DNA from 3 places in the Pseudoxanthomonas sp. LjRoot206 genome. Region 2 is predicted to be linked to each of the others. Evidence: predicted binding sites of a transcription regulator. Region 2 holds the regulator's gene; each other region holds the start of a gene.
The links. Region 2 encodes HrcA, which represses chaperone genes, less so after heat shock. Its sites were predicted from a motif close to TTNGCACTCNNNNNNNNNGAGTGCNAA; they were not measured.
Positions count from the first base shown of each region.

Region 1: AC04MD_RS06620 (co-chaperone GroES) is a predicted target of HrcA. The motif match lies at 3,122-3,148, and genes of this name have one in related genera.
Region 3: rpoH (RNA polymerase sigma factor RpoH) is a predicted target of HrcA. The motif match lies at 1,150-1,176, and genes of this name have one in related genera.

Region 1 is NZ_JBGFFI010000002.1:419,842-427,704, reverse strand. It holds gene AC04MD_RS06630 (alpha/beta hydrolase) at 1-942, shown strand, start outside; gene groL (chaperonin GroEL) at 1,002-2,642, opposite strand; gene AC04MD_RS06620 (co-chaperone GroES) at 2,781-3,074, opposite strand; gene cutA (divalent-cation tolerance protein CutA) at 3,277-3,612, shown strand; gene AC04MD_RS06610 (protein-disulfide reductase DsbD family protein) at 3,617-5,917, shown strand; gene AC04MD_RS06605 (TlpA family protein disulfide reductase) at 5,914-6,507, shown strand; gene aroQ (type II 3-dehydroquinate dehydratase) at 6,713-7,153, shown strand; gene accB (acetyl-CoA carboxylase biotin carboxyl carrier protein) at 7,198-7,677, shown strand; gene accC (acetyl-CoA carboxylase biotin carboxylase subunit) at 7,688-7,863, shown strand, end outside.
Region 2 is NZ_JBGFFI010000001.1:838,551-846,413, reverse strand. It holds partial or broken gene AC04MD_RS04225 (prephenate dehydrogenase) at 1-665, opposite strand, end outside; gene dnaJ (molecular chaperone DnaJ) at 721-1,839, opposite strand; gene dnaK (molecular chaperone DnaK) at 1,934-3,853, opposite strand; gene grpE (nucleotide exchange factor GrpE) at 3,964-4,485, opposite strand; gene hrcA (heat-inducible transcriptional repressor HrcA) at 4,528-5,577, opposite strand; gene recN (DNA repair protein RecN) at 5,665-7,332, shown strand; gene fur (ferric iron uptake transcriptional regulator) at 7,429-7,833, opposite strand.
Region 3 is NZ_JBGFFI010000003.1:808,958-816,820, reverse strand. It holds gene AC04MD_RS13025 (dipeptidase) at 1-42, shown strand, start outside; gene AC04MD_RS13020 (metal-dependent hydrolase) at 158-1,000, shown strand; gene rpoH (RNA polymerase sigma factor RpoH) at 1,188-2,066, shown strand; gene AC04MD_RS13010 (hypothetical protein) at 2,199-3,629, shown strand; gene AC04MD_RS13005 (DUF1203 domain-containing protein) at 3,701-4,174, shown strand; gene AC04MD_RS13000 (NAD(P)/FAD-dependent oxidoreductase) at 4,147-5,427, opposite strand; gene AC04MD_RS12995 (MFS transporter) at 5,478-6,794, opposite strand; gene AC04MD_RS12990 (primosomal protein N') at 6,794-7,863, opposite strand, start outside.

The DNA of each region.
Region 1 (7,863 bases), on a different contig from region 2:
CACGCCCCCGCGAACCCGCGAGACCACGACCTGCATCCGGACGATGCCGTCCCGCAGCCGCCGCCCACCATCACCCCGCGCTGGCGTCGCGCCGTCGATCGTCTGGCCGGGCTGCTGGCACCGCAGCACGTGGCGCGCCGGGGTCTGGCGCGACTGGACGCGGAGACCGCCTTCGCCCGCTGCCCGGGCCCTGTCGACGGACTCACCGCCCGCAGGGAAACGCTGTCGCTGCGCGGACGACGCCTGCAGCTGGCGTTCTGGGGCGATCCGCAGCGCCAGCCCTATGTGCTGATCCCGCCTCAGGACGCGGTCGGACGCGAGGCGATGGCCGCCTGGATCCGTGCATTACGCGGCGCGGGCTACGCCGTCGTCGCGTTCGCACGCGAACAACGCGGCACACCACGCACATCGACGGTGCTGGAGCTCACCAACGACATGCTGGAAGTGGCGCGCCGCTGCGGCGAAGCGGACGCCGTGATCGGGCATTCGCTCGGTGCGATGTCGGTCGCCCTGGCGCTGCACCAGGGCCTGCGCGCGAAGCGCGCGATCCTGATCTCCGCGCAGGCGGACCCGCGCGCGGCGCTGCAGCGGTTCGTGGACCGCGCCGGCATCGGGTCGCGCGCCGGCGCGCGCATGCTGGACCTGATCGAAGCGCGGATCGGCCAGGGCCTGGATGCCTTGCAGGCGCACCGCATCGCACCGGCCATCGGCGTCCCGGTGCTGGTCGTGCACGACCTGCTGGATGACGAAGTGCCGTGGCACGAAGGCGAGCGCTTCGCCCGCCACCTGTCCGCCGCGCGCCTGCTGACCACGCTCGACCTGGGCCACCACGGCGTCCTGGCCGATGCCGCGGTGCTGCGCGACTGCCTGCGCTTCCTCGATGGCGCGACCGTCGGCGACAAGGTCGTGTCCTCGCAGAACCTTCCCTACGGCGTCGCCTGAAAAGAAAAGCCCCGCATCGCTGCGGGGCTTTCGTGGAACGGTGACGCGGGAAGCGGGACTTAGAAGTCCATGCCACCCATGCCGCCCATGCCACCGCCGGCCGGCATCGCCGGCTCGTCCTTCTTCGGCGCCTCGGCCACCATCGCTTCGGTGGTGATCATCAGGCCCGCGATCGAGGCGGCGTTCTGCAGCGCGGAGCGCGTGACCTTGGTCGGGTCCAGGATGCCGAACTCGATCATGTCGCCGAACTCGCCGTTGGCGGCGTTGTAACCGAAGTTGCCCGAACCGTCCTTGACGCGGTTGACGATCACCGACGGCTCTTCACCGGCGTTGGTGACGATCTCGCGCAGCGGGGCTTCCATCGCGCGCAGGGCGATCTGGATGCCGTGGTTCTGGTCTTCGTTGGCGCCCTTCAGGGTGCCGATGGTCTGCAGCGCACGGATCAGCGCCACGCCACCGCCCGGGACCACGCCTTCTTCCACCGCCGCACGCGTGGCGTGCAGGGCGTCTTCGACGCGGGCCTTCTTTTCCTTCATTTCGATTTCGGTCGAGGCACCGACCTTGATCACGGCCACGCCGCCGGCCAGCTTGGCCACGCGTTCCTGCAGCTTCTCGCGGTCGTAGTCGGAAGAGGTCTCTTCGATCTGCGCCTTGATCTGCTTGATGCGCGACTGGATGCGCTCGGCATCGCCGGCGCCGTCGATGATGGTGGTGTTCTCCTTGGAGATCACGACCTTCTTCGCACGACCCAGGTCGTTGATGGTGGCCTTCTCGAGCTGCAGCCCGACTTCCTCGGAGATCACCGTGCCGTTGGTCAGCGTGGCGATGTCTTCCAGGATGGCCTTGCGGCGGTCACCGAAGCCCGGCGCCTTGACGGCGGCGACCTTGACGATGCCGCGGATGGTGTTGACCACCAGCGTGGCGAGCGCTTCGCCTTCCACTTCCTCGGCCACGATCAGCAGCGGCTTGCCGGCCTTGGCGACGCCTTCCAGCACCGGCAGCAGTTCGCGGACGTTGGAGACCTTCTTGTCGTGGATCAGGATGAAGGGGTCGTCGAATTCGACCTGCTGCGACTGCTGGTTGTTGATGAAGTACGGCGACAGGTAGCCGCGGTCGAACTGCATGCCCTCGACGACGTCGAGTTCGTTCTCCAGGCCCGAGCCTTCTTCAACGGTGATCACGCCTTCCTTGCCGACCTTCTTCATGGCCTCGGCGATGATGTCGCCGATGTTGCTGTCGGAGTTGGCGGAGATCGTGCCGACCTGGGCGATCGCCTTGTCGTCGGCGGTCGGCTTGGAGAGCTTTTTGAGCTCTTCGACGGCGGCCTTCACGGCCTGGTCGATGCCGCGCTTCAGGTCCATCGGGTTCATGCCGGCGGCGACGGCCTTGGAGCCTTCGCGGATGAACGCCTGCGCCAGCACGGTGGCGGTGGTGGTGCCGTCACCGGCGTTGTCGGAGGTCTTGGACGCGACTTCCTTCACCATCTGCGCGCCCATGTTCTCGAACTTGTCGGCCAGTTCGATTTCCTTGGCGACGGAGACGCCGTCCTTGGTGATCGTCGGGGCGCCGAAGCTCTTCTCGAGCACGACGTTGCGGCCCTTCGGGCCGAGGGTGGCCTTGACGGCATTGGCGAGGATGTTCACGCCGCGCACCATGCGCGTACGGGCGTCTTCACCGAAACGGATATCTTTGGCTGCCATTGGAAAAACTCCGTGATTCGTAATTCGTGATGAGTGATTCGGGAAACGTCGGGCGGCGGGAAAACGGATGGAGCGGGATCGTCAACGCGGTTGCGCTACTGCGAATCCCCAATCCCCCATCACCAATCCCGCCTCGGCTCAGCCGAGGATCGCGAGAACGTCGTCTTCCTTGATGATCTTGTACTCGACGCCTTCGGACTTGTACGCCGAACCGGAGTACTGGCCGTAGATCACCTTGTCGCCGACCTTGACCTTCGGGGCGCGCACGGCACCGGTGGCCTCGATGAACTTGCCTTCGCCGACGGCGACGACTTCGCCCTTGGTGGGCTTTTCCTTCGCGGCGTCGGGAATGATGATGCCGCCGAGCGAGGTTTCTTCGGCTTCGATCGGCTTGACCACCAGGCGGTCGTACAGCGGCTTGATATTGCTCATGTCAATCCTCTTAAGTGATTGATTGGACTGGGAAAGGGGCAGCGATGTTAGCACTCGCCTCAGGGGACTGCCAACGCCGCAGGTACAAAAACCCGGCCAGGCCGGGATGCAGGGGATATTGGGTGCACTGGACGGCTTTCAAGGGCGGCCGCCTATCTTTGTCGCCGGGGCCGGCCGGGCGGGTCTGCAATAATCGCCGGCCATGCCCGTCTTCCTGATCCTGTCCACCTGCCCGGACGCCGACACCGCCCAGCGGCTGGCGCGGACGCTGGTGGAAGAACGGCTGGCGGCCTGCGTGAACCTGCTGCCCGGGGTGGTCTCGACCTACCGCTGGCAGGGCCAGGTGGAGCAGGCGACCGAGGTCCAGCTGCTGGCCAAGACGACCGGCGAACGCCGGGAGGCGCTGATCGCCCGGCTGGCCGGACTCCACCCGTACGAACTGCCGGAGATCCTGGCGGTCGAAACCGCCGCCGGCCTGCCCGCCTACCTGGACTGGGTGGCCGCCGACACCCGGGCCGACGCCCGCGCCCCCGAGTGACCCGATGACGCTGATCCGCCCCCTGCTCGCCTGCCTGCTGCTGTCCTTCGCCTCGCTGATGTCGCCGACCGCCTCGGCCTCGATCACCCAGGACGACCTGCTGCCGGTGGACGAGGCCTTCGTGCTGACCGCCACCGCGCCGGCGCGCGATCGCATCGAGATCCACTGGAAGATCACCGACGGCTACTACCTCTACCGCCATCGCACCGGCGTGGAGGCCGATGCCGGCTTCGCCGCCCAGCCGTTGCAACTGCCCAAGGGCAAGGCGTACCGCGACGAGTTTTTCGGCGACGTCGAGACCTACCGCGGCGAACTGCTCGCCACCCTGCCCGGCCAGCCCGGCGCGTCCACCGACAGCGTCACCCTGAAGATCAAGTACCAGGGCTGCGCCGATGCCGGCATCTGCTACCCGCCGCAGACGCGCACGCTGAAGGTGGCGTTGCCGCCGGCCGAGGACGGCGGCGCCTTCGTACCGCTGGGATCCGGCGCGCTCACCGGCAGCCTGCTGGGCCAGAAACCGCAGGCCGGCATGGACGCGCTGCCGTTGCCAGCGGAACAGGCGTTCGCGTTCGAGGCGATCGCCTTCAACGGCAACGAACTGCTGCTGCGCTTCACGCCGGCACGTGGCTATTACGTCTACCGCGACCGCACCTCGATGGCGCTGGAAGGCGCCAAGGGCGTCGCGCTGCAGGCGCCGCGCTGGCCGAAGGGCAAGGCGCACCGTGACGAGCATTTCGGCGAGGTCACGGTCTATTTCGATCAGGCCGAAGTGCCGGTGCCGCTGCGGCGCGACCGCGCGGATGCCACCCAGGCCACGCTGCGCGTCACCTTCCAGGGCTGCCAGACCGACGGCATCTGCTATCCGCCGATGACGCGGCGGGTGAAGCTGTCCATTCCCGCCGGCACGGTGACGCCGGCCAGCACGCCCGACGTACCCGCACCCGCTGCCGTCGCGCCGCCGCCGACAGACGCGAGGACACCCGCCGGCACGCCGGTCGCGGCGCCGGACGCGGACGCGCCGACGACACCTGCTGCTGCCGAGATCGAACGCACGCGTCCTCCGGAAGACGTGCTGGCGCGCAACCAGCGCGGCGCCACCTCGCTGCTCGTCGCACTCGCGCTGGCACTGGCCGGCGGCCTGATCCTCAACCTGATGCCGTGTGTGCTGCCCATCCTGTCGCTGAAGGCGCTGTCGCTGGCCGAGAGCGGGCAGCACGAAGGCGATGCGCGCCGGCGTGCGCTCTGGTACACCGCCGGCGTGCTGGTCAGCTTCGTCGCGGTCGGCGCGCTCGCCATCGCGCTGCGCGCCGCGGGCCAGGCGCTGGGTTGGGGCTTCCAGCTGCAGCAGCCGTGGATGGTCGGCCTGCTGGCCTATGTGATGTTCGCGGTGGGCCTGAGCCTGTCGGGCGTGTTCGCGGTCGGCCATCGACTGGCCGGCGCCGGGCATGGCCTGGCATCGCGACGCGGCCCCGTGGGCGACTTCTTCACCGGCGTGCTCGCGGTGGTCGTGGCCAGCCCGTGCACGGCGCCGTTCATGGGCGTAGCGCTGGCGTATGCGTTCACCGCGCCCACGCCGCTGGCGCTGCTGGTGTTCGCGGTGCTCGGCCTGGGCCTGGCGTTGCCGTTCCTGCTGATCGGCTTCGTCCCCGCGCTGGCGAACCGCCTGCCGCGCCCAGGCGCATGGATGGACACGCTGAAGCAGGTGCTCGCCTTCCCGATGTACCTGACCGCCGTGTGGCTGCTGTGGGTGCTGGGCAAGCAGCGCGGCATCGACGCGGTCGGCCTGGCGCTGGTCGGGCTGGTGCTACTGGCGCTGGGGCTGTGGTGGTTCCAGCGCGTGCGCTTCGCCGCGTCGCCGCTGCCGCGCGTGCTGGCGCTGGCGCTCGCCGCCACCGCGCTGGTGCCCTTGCTGATGGTGCACCGCTTGCCGGTGGCATCCGCTGCTGCACCGGCGGCGGAGGGCCACGTGGCGTATTCCGCGGAGCGCCTCGCTGCGTTGCGTGCCGAGGGCCGCATCGTCTTCGTCGACATGACCGCCGACTGGTGCGTCACCTGCAAGGCCAACGAAAAGGCCGTGCTGAACACCGCCGCGTTCCGCGACCTGCTCGCCACGCACGACGCGGTGATGATGACGGGCGACTGGACCAACGTGGATCCGGCCATCACCGCCTTCCTCGAACAGCACAAGGCCGTCGGTGTTCCGCTGTACGTGATGTATCCGCGCAACGGCGGCGAAGGCGAGGTGCTGCCCACCGTGCTGACCCACGACACCATGCGCCAGGCGTTCGAACGGGCAGCGCGATGACGATCACCACCCCGCGCATCGTCGCCGTCGCGATCCTCGCCGGCGGCCTTGGCCTGGCGGCGAGTGTCTGGTTCAACGGCAATCCGTTCTGGCGCACGCAGGTGGGCGAACGCGCCCTGCATGCGGCCACGAACGCGACCGCGCCCACGCCGCCCGCCGGCGTCACGCCCGCCGGCATCGGCGATCCGATGCCGCCGATCGCGCTGCCCGGACTGGACGGCGACATCGTCGACCTGCGCACGCGTTACGCCGGCAAACGGTTGCTGATCAATGTGTGGGCGAGCTGGTGCGGCCCCTGCATCGAGGAAATGCCCGAACTGGACCGTTTCGCCGCCTCGCAGGGCGCGGACGGCGTGCAGGTGGTCGGGCTCGCGCTGGATACGCCGGAAGGCGTGCGCGACTTCACCGCGAAGATCCCGGTGCGCTATCCGATCGTGCTGGATACGCCGGGTCCCGCCGACGCCAGCGTCTGGCTGGGCAACGCCAAGGGCGTATTGCCCTACACCGTGTTGGTGGATGCCGACGGCCGCATCGCGCGGCAGAAGATCGGTCCGTTCACGCACGGCGAGATCAGCGGCTGGGCTCGATAAGCCGCAACGTCGGCGAACTAAACGTCAACGCGAGAAAGGTGGCCGCTCTTGCTGTACCCGTCATCGCGCAACGCACCCACGGCGTCGCGATTCCGGCGACACACCCGCCGAAAATCAAACATTCGTTTAAATCATGGCGAACTTCGGCGAACTGGACAGCATCGCCCGCTTCGCGCAGACTGCCGCCCTTCCGCTGGAGAGCCGAATGGCGAAGCTGCTGGTCCTGCATGGCCCCAACCTCAATCTGCTCGGCACCCGCGAGCCGGAGGTCTATGGGCATGCGACGCTGGCGGACATCGACCTGGCGCTGGCTGCGCAGGCGCAGGCCGCCGGCCACCAGTTGGACGCCTTCCAGTCCAATGCCGAGCACGCGCTGGTCGACCGCATCCAGGCCGCCCGCACCGACGGCACCACCTTCATCCTGATCAACCCGGCCGCCTTCACCCACACCTCCGTCGCGATCCGCGACGCGCTGGCGGCGGTGGCCCTGCCCTTCATCGAAATCCACTTGTCCAACCCGCACAGCCGCGAGCCCTTCCGCCACACCAGCTACCTCAGCGACAAGGCGGTGGGCGTGGTCTGCGGCTTCGGCGCCGACAGCTACCGCTACGCGCTGGACGCCGCCCTGCAGCGGCTGCCGGCCTGACTTTCCTCTGTTCCCCCGGAACAACGTTCAACCACGAGGCTCCCATGGATCTCCGCAAAATCAAGAAACTGATCGACCTGCTGGAAGAGTCGAACCTGGCCGAAATCGAGATCAAGGAAGGCGAAGAATCCGTGCGCCTGGCGCGCACCCCGAAGGGCGGCTACGCCGTGCCCGCCGCGCCGGCACCGGTCGCGTATGCGGAGCCGCGCCCGGCCGCACCGATGCCGATGAGCTCGCCGACCGAGGCCTCGACCGGCGGCGCCGCCAAGGCCGGCAACGCCCTGCCCGACGGCCACGTGGTGCGCGCGCCGATGGTCGGCACGTTCTACGCCTCGCCGTCGCCGGACAAGCCGTCGTTCGTCAGCGTCGGCCAGTCGGTGAAGGCCGGCGAGACGCTGGCGATCATCGAAGCGATGAAGATGTTCAACCCCATCGAAGCCGACGTGTCCGGCACCGTGCTGTCGATCCTGGCCGAGAGCGGCCAGCCGATCGAATTCGACCAGCCGCTGTTCGTGATCGGCTGAGGTCCGCGCCATGCTGGACAAAGTCGTCATCGCCAACCGGGGTGAGATCGCGCTGCGCATCCTGCGCGCCTGCCACACCCTCGGCATCCGCACGGTCGCGGTGCATTCCACCGTCGACCGCAACCTCAAGCACGTGGCCATGGCGGACGAATCCGTCTGCATCGGCCCGGCCGCCTCGAAGGACAG
Region 2 (7,863 bases):
TGGATGTCTTCGTAGATCGCCGGATTCAGCGACAGGATGCGGGCGATGACGGCGGCATCCATCTCGAACGAAGCCGACCGGAACGGCATCACCGCGGCCAGGTCACCGACGTGTGCGGCCTGGCTGCGCAATACGCCGGCCTGCGCCAGGTGCGTCGCATGCACCATCGCCTGCACCAGCGCCATGACCCGGTCATGCTGCTCGGGCGATGCCTGCACGCACTCGGCCTCCAGCGCGACCAGGAACACATCCAGCCAGGTGCGCCACCGATCCAGCCGCGCTTCGCTGACCACCATCACCCTGCCCTTCAGCGTCGGCGCCTTCGGCGGCGCCGTCATCGGGTGCAGGCCGACCACCTCCGCACGGGTGCGCAGCATCGCCTCCACCGGCAGCGACTTGATCGAGGTGACGTCCAGCTACAGTTTGCCGGCCTCGCTGCCGCCCGCCAGGGCAGCGTAGTGCCAGATCACCGACACGGTGTGGCGGATCGGCGCGGAAAACACCAGCACATCCGCGCGGCGCACCAGCTCCGACTCGCTGGCGGAAGACGCATCGGCCGGATCATGGCCGATGACCTCCAGTCCCATCCGCGCGCGGAAGAACTGCTGCAGCCAGCGGCCATAGGCGCCGGCGCTGCCGACGATACCGATGAGGGGTGCGGACACGAAGAGGGCTCCTCGAAGGAGCCCTATTCTAGAAGCATGCCGGCATCGCGGACCCTCAGGACGTCATGCGGTCCCAGAATCCCTTGACGCCATCGAGGAACGTGGCCGACTTCGGCGAGTGCTTGCGCGCCTCGTCGCCGACGAAGGTGGCTTCGAACTTTTCCAGCAGCTCGCGCTGCTCGTTGGTCAGGTTCACCGGCGTTTCGACTACGACGCGGCAGTACAGGTCGCCTTCGCTGCGGCTGCGTACGGACTTGACGCCCTTGCCGCGCAGGCGGAACAGCTTGCCGGTCTGGGTTTCGGCCGGGATACGGATTTCCGCTTCGCCCTTCAGGGTCGGCACGCGTATGGTGTCGCCCAGCGCCGCCTGCGAGATACGGATCGGCACTTCGCAGTGCAGGTCGTCGCCATCGCGCTGGAAGATCTCGTGCTCGCGCACGCGCACTTCCACGTACAGGTCGCCCGGCGGCGTACCCGGCGGACCGGCTTCGCCCTCGCCGGTCAGGCGGATGCGGTCGCCGTTGTCCACGCCGGCCGGGATCTTGACCGACAGGACCTTCTCTTCCTCCACGCGACCGGCGCCGTGGCACGCGGTGCAGGGATTCTTGATGGTCTGGCCGCGGCCGCCACACGCCGGGCACGCCTGCTGCATGGCGAAGATGCCGCGCTGCATGCGGACGTTGCCGCGCCCGCCGCAGGTACCGCAGGTCTCGACCTTGCCGTCCGCGGAACCGGAACCGTTGCAGGGCTCGCAGCCCACCAGCGACGGAATCTCGATGCGCTTCTCGATGCCGGCGACGGCCTCTTCCAGGTCCAGCTCCATCACGTAACCGACGTCGGCGCCGCGGCGCGCGGCGCGGGCACCGCCGCCACCGAAGATATTGCCGAAGATGTCGCCGAAGATGTCGCCCATGTCGGGGCCACCCGGACCGCCACCGCCCATGCCGTGTTCGAACGCGGCATGGCCATGCGCGTCGTAGGTGCGGCGCTTGGCGCCGTCCGACAGCACTTCGTAGGCTTCCTTGCATTCCTTGAAGGCCGCTTCCGCGGCCGCGTCGCCCGGATTGCGGTCCGGGTGATGCTTCATCGCACAGCGGCGATAGGCCTTCTTCAGGTCTTCGTCACTGGCGTCGCGGGCCACGCCCAGGACTTCGTAGTAATCGCGCTTGCTCATGTGTGGTCAGGCTGGTCTCGCGTAGTCGCCGGATGGCAAAACGGGAGGCCGTGGCAGGCCACGTCTCCCGTCCGCCGCATCCCGTGGGCCGGGATTACTTCTTGTCGTCCTTCACTTCGGTGAACTCCGCGTCGACCACGTCGTCGGCCGGCGCGGACGCGCCACCCGACGGGCCGCCGGCACCGCCCTGGTCCGCCGACGCCGCCGCGTACAGCGACTGGCCCGCCTCTTCCAGCGCCTTGGCCTTGGCCTCGATCTGCGTCTTGTCGTCGCCCTTCATCGCGGTGTCGAGCTCGGCAATGGCCGCTTCCACGCGGCCGATCACGTCACCACCCACCTTGCTGCCGTGCTCGGCGATGGCCGTGCGGGTGGCGTGCAGCAGGCCGTCGGCGTGGTTGCGCGCCTGCACCAGCTCCTGGAACTTCTTGTCGTCCTCGCGGTGCGCTTCGGCGTCGGCGACCATGCGCGCGATCTCGTCCTCGGACAGGCCCGAACCGGCCTTGATCTCGACCTTCTGTTCCTTGTTGGTCTTCTTGTCCTTGGCGCTGACGTGCAGGATGCCGTTGGCGTCGATGTCGAAGGACACCTCGACCTGCGGCATGCCGCGCGGCGCCGGCTCGATGCCGGCCAGGTCGAACTTGGCCAGCGACTTGTTGAAGCGGGCCTGCTCGCGCTCGCCCTGCAGCACGTGCACCGTCACCGCGGACTGGTTGTCCTCGGCGGTGGAGAAGGTCTGCGAGGCCTTGGTCGGGATGGTGGTGTTCTTCTCGATGATCTTGGTGAACACGCCGCCCAGCGTCTCGATGCCCAGCGACAGCGGGGTCACGTCGAGCAGCAGCACGTCCTTGACGTCGCCGGCCAGCACGCCGCCCTGGATCGCGGCGCCCAGCGCCACGGCCTCGTCGGGATTGACGTCCTTGCGCGGCTCCTTGCCGAAGAACTCGGCCACCGCCTGCTGCACTTTCGGCATGCGGGTCTGGCCACCGACCAGGATGACTTCGCCGATGTCGCTGGCGCGCAGGCCGGCATCGTTCAGCGCGATGCGGCACGGCTCGATGGTCTTCTTCACCAGGTCTTCGACCAGCGCTTCCAGCTTGGCGCGGGTCAGCTTGATGTTGAGGTGCTTCGGGCCCGAGGCGTCGGCCGTCACGTACGGCAGGTTCACTTCGGTCTGCTGCGAGCTGGACAGCTCGATCTTGGCGCGCTCGGCGGCGTCCTTCAGGCGCTGCAGGGCCAGCGGATCCTTGCGCAGGTCGATGCCCTGGTCCTTCTGGAACTCCTCGACGAGGTAGTCGATGACGCGCTTGTCGAAGTCTTCGCCGCCCAGGAAGGTGTCGCCGTTGGTCGCCAGCACTTCGAACTGCTTCTCGCCGTCGACGTTGGCGATCTCGATGATCGACACGTCGAACGTGCCGCCGCCCAGGTCGTAGACCACGATCTTGCGGTCCGAACCACCCTCGCCCTTGTCCAGGCCGTAGGCCAGCGCGGCGGCGGTGGGTTCGTTGATGATGCGCTTGACGTCGAGGCCGGCGATCTTGCCGGCGTCCTTGGTCGCCTGGCGCTGGCTGTCGTTGAAGTAGGCCGGCACGGTAATGACGGCTTCGGTGACGGTTTCGCCCAGGAAGGCTTCGGCCGTCTTCTTCATCTTTTCCAGTACACGCGCGGAGATTTCCTGCGGCGCCATCTTCTTGCCGTCGCTGGTCTGCACCCAGGCGTCGCCGTTGTCGTGCGCGACGATGCCGTACGGCACCAGGTCCAGGTCCTTCTTCACTTCGGCGTCGGTGAACTTGCGGCCGATCAGGCGCTTCACCGCGTAGAAGGTGTTCTTCGGGTTGGTCACGGCCTGGCGCTTGGCCGAAGCACCGACCAGTACTTCGCCGTCCTTGGTGTAGGCGACGATGGAGGGCGTGGTGCGGTCGCCTTCCGAATTTTCGATGACGCGGGCCTTGCCGCCGTCCATGATCGCCACGCACGAGTTCGTCGTGCCCAGGTCGATGCCGATGATCTTGCCCATGATGGATCTCACTCCCTAGCGAATGCTGATGTTGGACCCGGCGATCGGCCGGGTGGATGGTCCCGATATAGGGATGCGATGACGCGGTTCAAGCGCCATCGCGAGGGTGTTCAGTCGTGCTTCGCGACCACGACCAGCGCCGGGCGCAGCAGGCGGCCGTTGAGCACGTAGCCCTTCTGGAACACCTGCACCACGCTGCCGGGGGCCGCACCGGGGGCGTCGGCCTGGCTGATGGCCTGGTGGTGCTCCGGATCGAAGGCTTGGCCGGTCGGATCGACCAGGGTCAGGCCGTTGTCCCCGGCGACCTTCAACAACTGCTTGAAGGTCAGCTCCAGGCCGTCTTTCAGCGGACTGGGGTCCGTACCCGCAGCGGCCAGGCCGGCGTCCAGGCTGTCGAACACCGGCAGCAGGTCGCCGAGCAGGCGCTCATTGGCGAACTTGCGGGCCTGCTCGATGTCGCGGGCCACGCGCTTGCGCTGGTTTTCCAGGTCGGCGCGCTCCAGCAGCGTGGCGGCGCGCAGCTGGTCCAGCTCGTTGCGCAGCGTTTCCAGTTCGGCCAGCAGGGCCGCATCGGTCTCGGAAGCCTCGGGCGACGGGCCCGGGGGAAGGTCGTGTTCGTGCTGTTCGTTCATTTCGGTTCCCTGGCGGCAGGTCCGGCCGCCCAACCCGGGAACCTATGGGGCCGTGGATTCGGGATTCAAGGCCGCTCCCAGCACATCGGCCGCCGCCTGCACCACCGGAATCACCCGGTCGTAGGCCATGCGCGTGGGTCCGATCACCCCCAGCACGCCCAGCACCTGCCCGCCCGCCATGTACGGCGCGGTGACCACCGACACGCCGTCGTGCGGCGCCAGCCCGGTGTCCTCGCCGATGAAGATACGCACGCCTGGCGCGCGGATCGTGCGCTCCAGCAGCTGCAGGATCTCGCGCTTGCGGGCGAATGCCTCGAACAGGTCACGCAGCCGTTCCAGGTCGGACAGCTCCTGCACGCCCATCAGCCGGGTCTGTCCGGCCAACACCACGTCGTCGCCGGGCGGTGTCAGCGCCTGCTCGGCCAGTTCGATGGACTCGGCCAGCAGCCCTTCCATTTCGGTCTGCGCCCGGCGCAGGTCGCGCAGCAGGTTGGCGCGGATCTCGGACAGCGGCCGGCCGGCGAACTGGGTGTTCAGGTAATTGGAAATGCGCTCGAGCTCGGAGCGCTCGTACGGGCGCCGCGTCTCGATGACGCGGTTCTGCACGTCGTTGTCGGCGAACACCAGGATCGCCATCACCCGCTGCCCGTCCAGCGGCACGAAGTCGATGTAACGGAAGGCGAACTGCTCCCGGCGCGGCACGCTGACCACGCCGACGAAGTGGGTCATCGCCGACAGCAGCTCGGAGGCGTTGCCCAGCAACGCCTGGGTGCCGGCGCCGGTCGACAGTTCGGCGCGCAGGCGCGCGACTTCGCCGTCGCCCAGCGATTTCACCTGCACCAGGCTGTCGACGAACACCCGGTAACCTTGCGCTGTCGGGATACGGCCGGCCGAGGTGTGGGGCGAACTCAGCAGCCCGACCTCTTCCAGCTCCGACAGGATGTTGCGGATGGTCGCCGGACTGACCTCCAGCCCGGCGTGCCGGGCCAGTGTCTGCGACCCCACCGGCTCGCCGTCGTGGATGTAACGCGAGATCAGCGTGCGCAGCAGCTGGCGGGCGCGCGGATCCAGCGGGGGCGACGGCGTGTTCATGACAGCTAGATAGCGTCGCGCCCTCGCCTTTGCAAGCCGGCCCAGGGTGTCTCAGGCGGTGAGCCGGCTGCGCTTACAATCCGCCGCATGCTCAGACATCTCGCCCTGAAGGATTTCGCCGTGGTCCGCGCCGCCGAACTGGAATTCGGCGACGGCATGACCGTCATTTCCGGTGAAACCGGCGCCGGCAAGTCATTGCTGGTGGACGCCCTGGGCTTCCTGTCCGGCCTGCGCGCCGACAGTGCCGTGGTGCGCCACGGCGCCGAACGCGCCGAACTGTCCGCCGAGTTCTCCGCCGCCGCCGGATCGCCCGCGCAGGCCTGGCTGGCCGACAACGAACTGGACGACGACGGCCAATGCCAGCTGCGCCGGGTGATCCGCGCCGATGGCGGCTCGCGCGCCTGGATCAACGGCCGCAGCGTGACGCTGTCGCAACTGGCCGAACTGGCCGGCCGGCTGGTGGAAATCCACGGCCAGCACGAGCACCAGGCCCTGCTGGCACGCAACAGCCAGCTGGACCTGCTCGATGCCTTCGCCCGCAACGACGGCGAGCGCGCCGCCGTCCGCGAGGCGGCCCGCCGCTGGACCGCGCTGCTGCGCGAACGCGAACAGCTCTCCGGCCAAGGCGACGTATCCGACCGGATCAACTACCTGGAACACCAACTGGCGGAGCTACAGCGCGAGGACCTCGCTCCTGCCGCGCTTGAGGCGCTGGTGGCCAGCCACCGCCGGCAGGCGCATGCGAGCGGCCTGATCCAGGCCTGCGATGCGGCGCTGGGGCAGCTCGCCGGCGACGACACGCCCTCGCTGACGCGGCAACTGCAGCAGGTCCGGGCCGATCTCGCCCGGCAGGCGGAACACGAACCGCGCCTGCGCGACGTGGACGCGCTGCTGGACGGCGCGGCGATCCAGGTCGAGGAGGCCCTGTCCCTGCTCGGCCAGGTGCGCGACGACCTCGACGCCGAACCGGTGCAGTTCGACGCGCTGGAACGCAAGCTCGCCCGCGTGCACGACCTCGCGCGCAAGCACCGCGTGCCGCTCGATGGCCTGCAGGAACAGCACGACCGCCTGGCCGCCGAGCTGGACTCGCTGCGCGGCGCCGGCGAGCGCCTGCTCGTGCTCAACGGCGAGATCGCCACCGCCAAGTCGCAGTGGCGCGATGAGGCCGGCGCGCTGACGCGCACCCGCCAGCGTGCGGCCAAGGCGCTGGGCGACACCACGACCGCGCTGATCGCCGAGCTGGGCATGGGCGGGGGCCGCTTCGAGATCGAACTGGAGCCGCAGGACGGCGACCGCCCGGACCCCACCGGCGCCGAACGCGTCGAGTTCCTGGTCTCCGCCAACGCCGGCCAGCCGCCGCGCGCGTTGCGCAAGGTCGCCTCGGGCGGCGAACTGGCCCGCATCTCGCTGGCCATCGAAGTCGCCGCGCTCGGCCTGGACGCCGTGCCCACGATGGTCTTCGACGAGGTGGACACCGGCATCGGCGGCGCAGTGGCCGAGATCGTCGGCCAGAAGCTGCGCGCGCTCGGTGCCGAGCGGCAGGTCCTGTGCGTCACCCATCTGCCGCAGGTCGCCGCGCAGGGTCACGCCCACTACCGGGTCAGCAAGGCGCCGGTGGACGGCATGACCCAGAGCGCGGTCGAAAAGCTCGGCGCGAAACAGCGGGAAGAGGAACTCGCCCGCATGCTCGGTGGCGTGGAAGTCAGCAAGGAAGCCCACGCTGCGGCCAAGCGGCTGCTCGCGAACGCGGTCTGACGCCTATCCGACTTTCCTGTGGGGGCGACGCAAGTCGCGATGCCGAGCCGGTGATGCGACGTCGCGATTGACGTCGCTCCCACAGCCCCTCGGATGTCAGCGCTTCTTGCGCACGTAGAGCACCAGCGAGTGCTCTTCCAGGATGTAGCCATGCTGGGCGGCGATCTCGCGCTGCAGCTTCTCGATCTCGGCGCTTTCGAATTCGATGATCTTGCCGGTGTCCACGTCGACCATGTGGTCGTGGTGGCCGCCGCGGTCCAGTTCGTAGACGGCCTGGCCGCCCTCGAAGTTGTGCTTCAGCACCAGACCCGCGGCCTCGAACTGGGTCAGCACGCGGTAGACGGTCGCCAGGCCGATCTCGTCGCCGTGGTCGAGCAACTGGCGATAGATGTCTTCCGCGCTGAAGTGGTGCTGGTGGTTCTTCTGCTCCAGCAACTCCAGGATGCGCATCCGCGGGTGGGTGACCTTGAGGCCGACTTTGCGAAGGTCCTGCGATTCCATGGCGTCTCCGTTCACTCTCGGTTTAGCGCC
Region 3 (7,863 bases), on a different contig from region 2:
CGTGTCATGCGGCAGGCACAGGCGGTTGCTGCTGCATCCTGACCCGTAACAGCAGGACTACTCCGCTAGTCCTTCTTACTCTCAAGCCGTTCTTCACAACGTGATGCGCGAGCGGCGCGCATCGTGCAGGCACGATGCCATGCGGAGGTACTGAGTCATGGACGAATCGATCACACCACGCCGTTTCACGACTGAATTCCCCGCTGATGTCCCCAAGCACTGGCTTCCGGGCAATGAAGTGGTGTCCTCGCTCCTCAATGCGTACACCATCCTCGTTCCGGCCAACGAGGCGTTCTACATCCGTACGCTCAATGCCAGCCTGCCCCGCATCGCGGAACCTGTTTTGCGTGCGCGCTGCCAGGCATTCATCCGGCAGGAAGCGCAGCACGGTGTCGCGCACAAGCGCTACTGGCGCAACCTGGACGTGCAGGGATATACATATCGCCGGTTCGAGCATGCGATCGACCGCGGAATATTCGGCGTCATGGACCGGTGGGCGCCGCTGTGGCTGAGGGTGTCCCTGGTGAGCTGCGTCGAGCACATCAATGCGTTTCTGGGGTATGAATTCCTGTCGCAATCCATCCTTGCGGAAGCAGATCCACGCGTGCGCGATCTGATGGAGTGGCATTTCGCCGAAGAGATCGAGCATCGCGCCGTCGCGTTCGACCTTCTGAACGCGATCTCGCCGAGCTACCCGGTACGTGCACTGGGTGCGGTGACGACGGCGACCCTGTTTTATCTGCTGATGACCGTGCTGGCCATGGCACTGCTGGCGCAGGACCGGGCGCTGTGGCGCAAAGCGACCCTCAGGCAGGCCGTGTCGCACTTCGGGCACGGTCACGGGATGGCGCGATGGACGCTGAAGCACCTGTTCGACTACCTCCGTCCAGGTTTCCATCCCGCCGGGCTCGATGGCGGTGACGCCCTAGCTGCAAGCGTGCTCCAGCGGCAGGTGCAGCAGCAGCCCCCGAGCGTTGTTCCAATGCCGTCCCGCAGCTGAATACAGGCTCGTCTGGAGCAGGAGCGTCCGGGCGCTCGCACGCGGCGATCTTTTGGCGGACATAAATCTTTGATTTAAAAGAGAATTCCTGCGAGCTCTTGGCGCCGCGATTGTTGCATCGCTGGGACGATCCGGAACTTCCGGCACGGTTAGCAGTCGAACCCCCCGACTGCTAACATCCCTGCCCATGAGCCAGAACACTCCCACTACCGCCCTGGTCACCAACAACCTGCCGATTCCCAGCGCCCTGGGTTCGCTCGACGCCTATATCAGCGCCGTGCACCAGATTCCGGTGCTGACGGTGGAAGACGAGCGTGCGCTCGCCAACCGTTACCGCGAGGACGAAGACCTCGACGCCGCCCGCGAACTGGTGCATTCGCACCTGCGTTTCGTCGTCCACGTGGCGCGTGGCTACAACGGCTACGGCCTGCCGCTCGGCGACCTGATCCAGGAAGGCAACATCGGCCTGATGAAGGCGGTGAAGCGCTTCGACCCCGACATGGGCGTGCGCCTGGTGAGCTTCGCGGTGCACTGGATCCGTGCCGAGATGCACGAGTTCATCCTGAAGAACTGGCGCATCGTGAAGGTCGCCACGACCAAGGCGCAGCGCAAGTTGTTCTTCAACCTGCGCAAGTCCAAGACGCGCCTGGGCTGGATGAATGCCGAGGAAGTCAGCGCCATCGCCAAGGACCTCAACGTGTCCGAGCGCGAGGTGATGGAAATGGAATCGCGCCTGTCCGGCCGTGATATCGGCTTCGACGCACCGTCGGATGAGGACGAAGAGCACGCACCGCCGTCGCCTGCCAGCTATCTGGTCGCACGCGATGAAGACCCGTCACAGGCGTACGAGCGCGCGGACAGCGAGGACAACCAGCTCGAACTGCTGCGCGAAGGCATGGCGAACCTCGACGACCGCTCGCGCGACATCATCAAGCGCCGCTGGCTGGATGGCGAAAGCAAGGTGACCCTGCAGGAACTGGCCGACGAGTACGGCATTTCCGCCGAGCGTGTCCGCCAGGTCGAAGCCAACGCGCTGAAGAAGATGAAGGCGTTGTTCGCCGCCTGATCTCGCCGTTCGTTATGTGATCTGCAAGAGGCCCATCGGGGCCTCTTCTCTTTTGTGGCGTACGCATCGGGGGATGTGCTCCACTACGCCGCGACCCGCCATGGGCGGCGCGATAACCAGAAGGAGCAGGGCATGGGGTGGGGCAACAAGCGACGGGGACTGTTCGTGTGGATGTTGGCAGCGGCGAGCGGTCTCGCGGCTGCGTCGGGTTTCGCCGCGCCGCACGCGGCCGACGATGGCAACACGAAGTCGAGCGAAGGACAGGGAGGCGTACGCTTCTCCATCGATCGCGAGGAGTACGACGCGCAGGCGCGGGCCGCGATGCAGGTGGATCCCGTGGTCGCCGCGCATCTCGGCGCGATCCGCAAGGTCGCGCTCGACGACGCCGCCAGCATGGGCGAGCCGGGTCCTGACGTGCTGGTGTTCGACGTCGAAGGCAGTCGCGGCAAGGGGCGTGTCACTGCGCGCTTCATCACTGTCAGTCCCTCCGAGGAAGCGCTGGGTCCGGGCATGCTGGTCATGGCCGACGGCACCCGGCACGAGATCGAAGGTGACGCCGATGCGCTGGCCGCGGAGGACGAAGCGCATGGACACGACCATGACCATGACGCGGACATCGAAGCCGGCGCCGGCCTTTTCGTCCGCCAGGCGCAGGAAGCTGCGCAGCGGTATCCGCTGATCCGCCAGCACATCGGCCAGATCACCACGTTCGAGATCGATACCGACGCCACCGGCGCCGCGCCGGGCATGAACACCTTCGTGTTCGATGTCGCCGGCGACAAGGGGCGTGGGCGGCTCGAAGCCGACTTCATCACCGTCAGCGCCGACACCGAGCGCCTCGGCAAGGGCGTGCTGACGCTGGCTAACGGCCGCAAACTGTCGTTCGAAGGCGAGCCCCGTGGGGAGAACGAGTCCGAGGACGGTGTCGGACTCGAGGACATGCTCGCGGGCGACAACATCTTCACCCGCCAGGCGCGGGTCGCGGCGCAGCGCTACCCACTCGTGCAGCAGCATATCGGCACGCTGCAGTCGTTCGAACTCGACCTCGCCGGCACCGGCGAAGCGGAGGGCGCGGACGAGTTCGTGTTCACGCTGGCCGGCGACAAGGGACGTGGACGCCTCCTCGCCGAGTTCATTACCGTCGATGCCGATACCGAACGCCTGGGCAAAGGCGTGCTGACCTTGGCCGATGGCCGCGAGATCGCCTTCGAGGGCGAGGCGCCGATGGAAGGCGAACTCGCCGCGCCGCGCATCGATACGGATCGCGGTGAAGCTCCGGATACCTTCGCGCGCCAGGACGGCATGTTCGTGCTGCAGGCCAACGCGGCCATGCAGGCGCATCCGGTCGTGCAGCGTCATATCGGCGACATTCGCGAAGCCGCCTTCGACCGCGATGCATCGTGGGCGGCGGAAGGCGAGCGCTACATCTTCGATCTGAAAGGCAGCAAGGGCGCCGGCCGGCTCGAAGCCGAGTTCATTACCGTCGATGCCGACAGCGAGCGCATCGGCGACGGCGAACTGGTCATGGCCGACGGCAAGCGCTATCCGCTGGACGGGAAGTAAGCCGAACAAGATCCGGATAGCGCCGCCCTCGCGGCGACGCGAGCATGGCATCACTTCTCCGGAGTGATGCCATGTCGTTCGTGATCCGCGGGCTGTCGCCCGAACCGTTCCGTCCCCTGTTCGCCCTCGACGATGCCACGCTGGCGGCACGCAACATCCGCCGCGTCGTCGCCGACAGCGATCGAGGGTTCCCCTGCCGCGTCACGCTGCAGGACGCGCGACAGGGCGAGACCCTGCTGCTGCTTCCCTATCTGCACCACGATGTCGCCGGGGCTTATCGCGGCAGTGGCCCGATTTTCGTCAGTGAAGACGGCATGCAGGCACCAGCGGTGGAATTCCGCAACATGCTCCCCACGACCTTTCCGCATCGCCTGCTCTCGCTGCGGGCCTACGACGCGGAGGGTGTGATGCTCGATGCCGAGGTCGTGGAAGGCATCGATGCAGTGCCGCATCTGCGACGCCTGCTTGGTACCGCCAGCGTCGCCTACCTGCACGTCCACAATGCGCGCCGCGGCTGCTACGCCTGTCGCGTCGACCCGGCCTGACCCTCGTCCTTGCCCAGAATGATCCGCGCGCCGCGCTGGTAGCTCCAGTACGCCCAGCACCAGTTCAGCAGTACGACCAGGCGGTTGCGGAAGCCGATCAGGAAGAACACGTGCGCGGTCAGCCAGAACCACCACGCCAGCAGGCCGGAAAACTTCAGCCGTCCGAAATCCACCACCGCCGCCATGCGCCCGATGGTCGCTAGGTTGCCGTAGTCCTGGTAACGGAACGCACCGGGCGATGCGCTGCCCAACAGGCGCGCGCGCAGCACCTGCGCGACGTGGCGGCCCATCTGCTTGGCGGCAGGCGCCACGCCGGGTACGGGACGTCCGTCCGAGGTCACCGCGGCCAGGTCGCCGGCGACGAAGATGTCGGGATGTCCGGGCACGCTGAGGTCGGGTTGCACCAGCACGCGTCCGGCGCGATCCAGCGGCACGCCAAGTGAGCGCGCCAGCGGTGATGCGGCCACGCCGGCGGCCCAGACCACGGTCTTGGCCGGGACGAAGGTGTCGCCCAGCCGGTAGCCGTCGTCGGTGATATCGCTGACCGGCGTGCCGGTGACGACCTCCACGCCGAGTTTCTCCAGTTGCTTGCGGGCCTTGTCCGACAGCGCCTCGGGAAACGATGCCAGCACGCGTGGTCCCGCTTCCACCAGGCGCACTCGGGCCTGCGAGGGATCGATGTTGCGGAACTCGTTGGTCAGCGTGTGCCGTGCGATCTCGGCCAGTGTGCCCGCCAGCTCCACGCCGGTCGGGCCGCCGCCGACGATGGCGAAGCTGAGCCACGCGGCGCGTTTCGCCGGATCGGTTTCGGTCTCGGCGCGCTCGAACGCGAGCAGCAGGTGGCGGCGCAACTGCAGCGCGTCGTCGAGCGTCTTCAGTCCCGGCGCGTGCCGAGCCCATTCGTCGTGGCCGAAGTAGGCATGCGTCGCGCCGGTCGCCAGCAGCAGGTGGTCGAACGCGAGCGTCGTGCCGTCGGCGAACACGATCTGCTTGTCCTGCGGCGCGATCGACGCCACCTCGGCCAGCCGCACTTCCACGTTCTTCTGCTTGCGCAGGATGTGGCGCAGCGGCGCGGCGATATCGGGGGCGGACAGGCCGGCGGTGGCCACCTGGTACAGCAGCGGCTGGAACAGGTGGTGGTTGTGCCTGTCGATCAGGGTGATGCGGACCGGTGCGTTCGCCAGGGCGCGCGTGGTCCAGAGGCCACCAAAACCGCCGCCGACGATGACCACATGGGGACGTGCTGCCTGCATGCTCGATTCTCCTGGCACCGCACGCGATTGTCGCATGCGGCGCATGCCGATCAGGTCGGGTCGCGGTCGATCAGCGAGGTCTCGCGCGTGTCCGGCATCCACAGGTACACCAGCAGCGAGCAGGCGATGCAGGCGGTGACGTACCAGTAGAAGCCGGTCTCGTGGCCGATGCGCTTGAACCACAGCGCCACCGCATCGGCGGTGCCGCCGAAGATCGCCACCGTCAGCGCGTACGGCAGGCCGACGCCGAGCGCGCGGATCTCGACCGGGAACAGTTCCGCCTTCACCACCGCATTGATCGCGGTGTAGCCGCTGACGATCACCAGCGCCGCCATCACCAGCCAGAACGCCTGCGTGGCGCTCTGCACGTCCTGCAGCTGGCTGAGGATGGGCACGGTGCACAGCGTGCCCAGCACGCCGAACGCGATCAGGATGCGCCGTCGCCCGATCCGGTCCGACAACGCGCCGACCACCGGCTGCAGCAGCATGTAGAAGAACAGCGTGGACGCATTGATCAGGCTGGCCGTCTCGGCCGCCATGCCGGCGCTGTTGACCAGGAACTTGTGCACGTAGGTGGTGTACGTATAGAACGCCAGCGTGCCGCCCATGGTCAGGCCGACCACCGCGAACACCGCGCGCGGATGCCGCATCAGCGCACGCAGCGTGCCCTCGGCGCGCTGCTGTCCCGTCGCCGCCGCGTCGTTGCGCTGGAACGACTCGGTTTCCACCATGTTCCGGCGCAGCCACAGCGCTACCAGCGCCGCCACCGCGCCGATCGCGAACGGAATGCGCCAGCCCCACTCGCGCAGCTGGTCGTCGGTGAGGAACACGCGCTGCAAAGCGATCAGCACGCCCAGCGCGATCAGGTGGCCCATCACCAGGGTGACGTACTGGAAGCTCGACCAGAAGCCGCGGTGTTCGCGCGTCGCCATCTCGCTGAGGTAGGTCGCCGACGTACCGTACTCGCCCCCGACCGACAGGCCCTGCAGCAGCCGCGCCAGCACCAGCAGGATCGGCGCGGCGATGCCGATGCTGGCGTAGCCCGGCGTGCAGGCGATGATCAGCGAGCCACCGCACATCATCACCACCGACAGCATCAGGGCGCGCTTGCGGCCGTGGCGGTCGGCGTAGCGGCCGAGTAGCCAGCCGCCGAGCGGACGCATCAGGAAGCCCACCGCGAAGATCACCGCCGTCTTCAGCAACTGGCTGGTGCGGTCACCGCCGGGGAAGAACACCTCGGCGAAGTACAGCGAGAACGCCGCGTACACGTACCAGTCGTACCACTCCACCAGGTTGCCGACCGAGCCGCTGAAGATGCTGCGCAGCCGTTGGGCGGGGGTCAGGGCGGTACGCGGGGTCTGCGTCATCAGTACAGGTCCATGGGATCGACATCGAGCGACCAGCGCGTGCGGCGCGCTTCCGGCAGGGCGTGGAGGTCCGGCAGGGCGAGATCGAGCGTGCGATGCAGCGTGCGGCGCTCGGGCGAGGTCAGCAGCAGCTGCACGCGATGCAGGCCGGCGCGGCGCGGCATCGGCGCCGGCAGCGGGCCGTGCATCTCCAGTACCGCATCGTGCCGGCGCAGCGCCTGCTTCGCGGCCTGCAGGAACTGCTGTGCGGCATCGACGTGCTGGGCTTCGGCGCGCAGCAGGGCGAGGTGCGCGAACGGCGGGAAGCCGGCCATGCGCCGCTGTTCCAGCTCCGCCTCGGCGAACGCGTGGTAGCCGCCGCTGATCAGCGTGTTCAACAGCGGATGGTCGGGATGGTGCGTCTGCAGCCACACATCGCCGCGCTTGCCGGCGCGCCCGGCGCGTCCGGCCACCTGGATCAACTGCTGCGCGAGCTTCTCGCCGGCGCGGAAATCGGTGGAGAACAGGCCCTCGTCGACGCCGACCACCGCCACGCGCGTGAGGTGCGGCAGGTCGTGGCCCTTGGCCAGGATCTGCGTGCCGACCAGGATGCCGGGCGCATCGCCCAGCTTCGCCAGCTGCTGCGCCAGGCCGTCGCGCTTCTGCGTGGTGCCGCGGTCGACCCGCAGCACCGGCACGTCGGTGAACTGCTCGGCCAGCAGTTCCTCGAGCCGTTCGGTGCCGATGCCCTGCGGCTGCAGGGCCAGTCCGCCGCAATCAGGACAGGCGGGTGGCGCCGCCTGGCGTGCGCCGCAGTGATGGCATTGCAGGCGCTTGCCGCCGGCATGCACGGTCATCGGACTGTCGCAGCGCTTGCAGTGCGCGCTCCAGCCGCAGTCGTGGCACAGCAGCACCGGCGCGTAGCCGCGACGGTTCTTGAACACCAGTACCTGCCCGCCGGCATCCAGCGCCTGGCGGATCGCCTGCAGCGTGTCCGCCAGCAGGCCGGCCTGCTGCGCGCGCTTGCGCACGTCGAGTACGCGCACCGCCGGCGGCTGCGCCTCGCCCGCGCGCCGCGACAGGCGCAGGT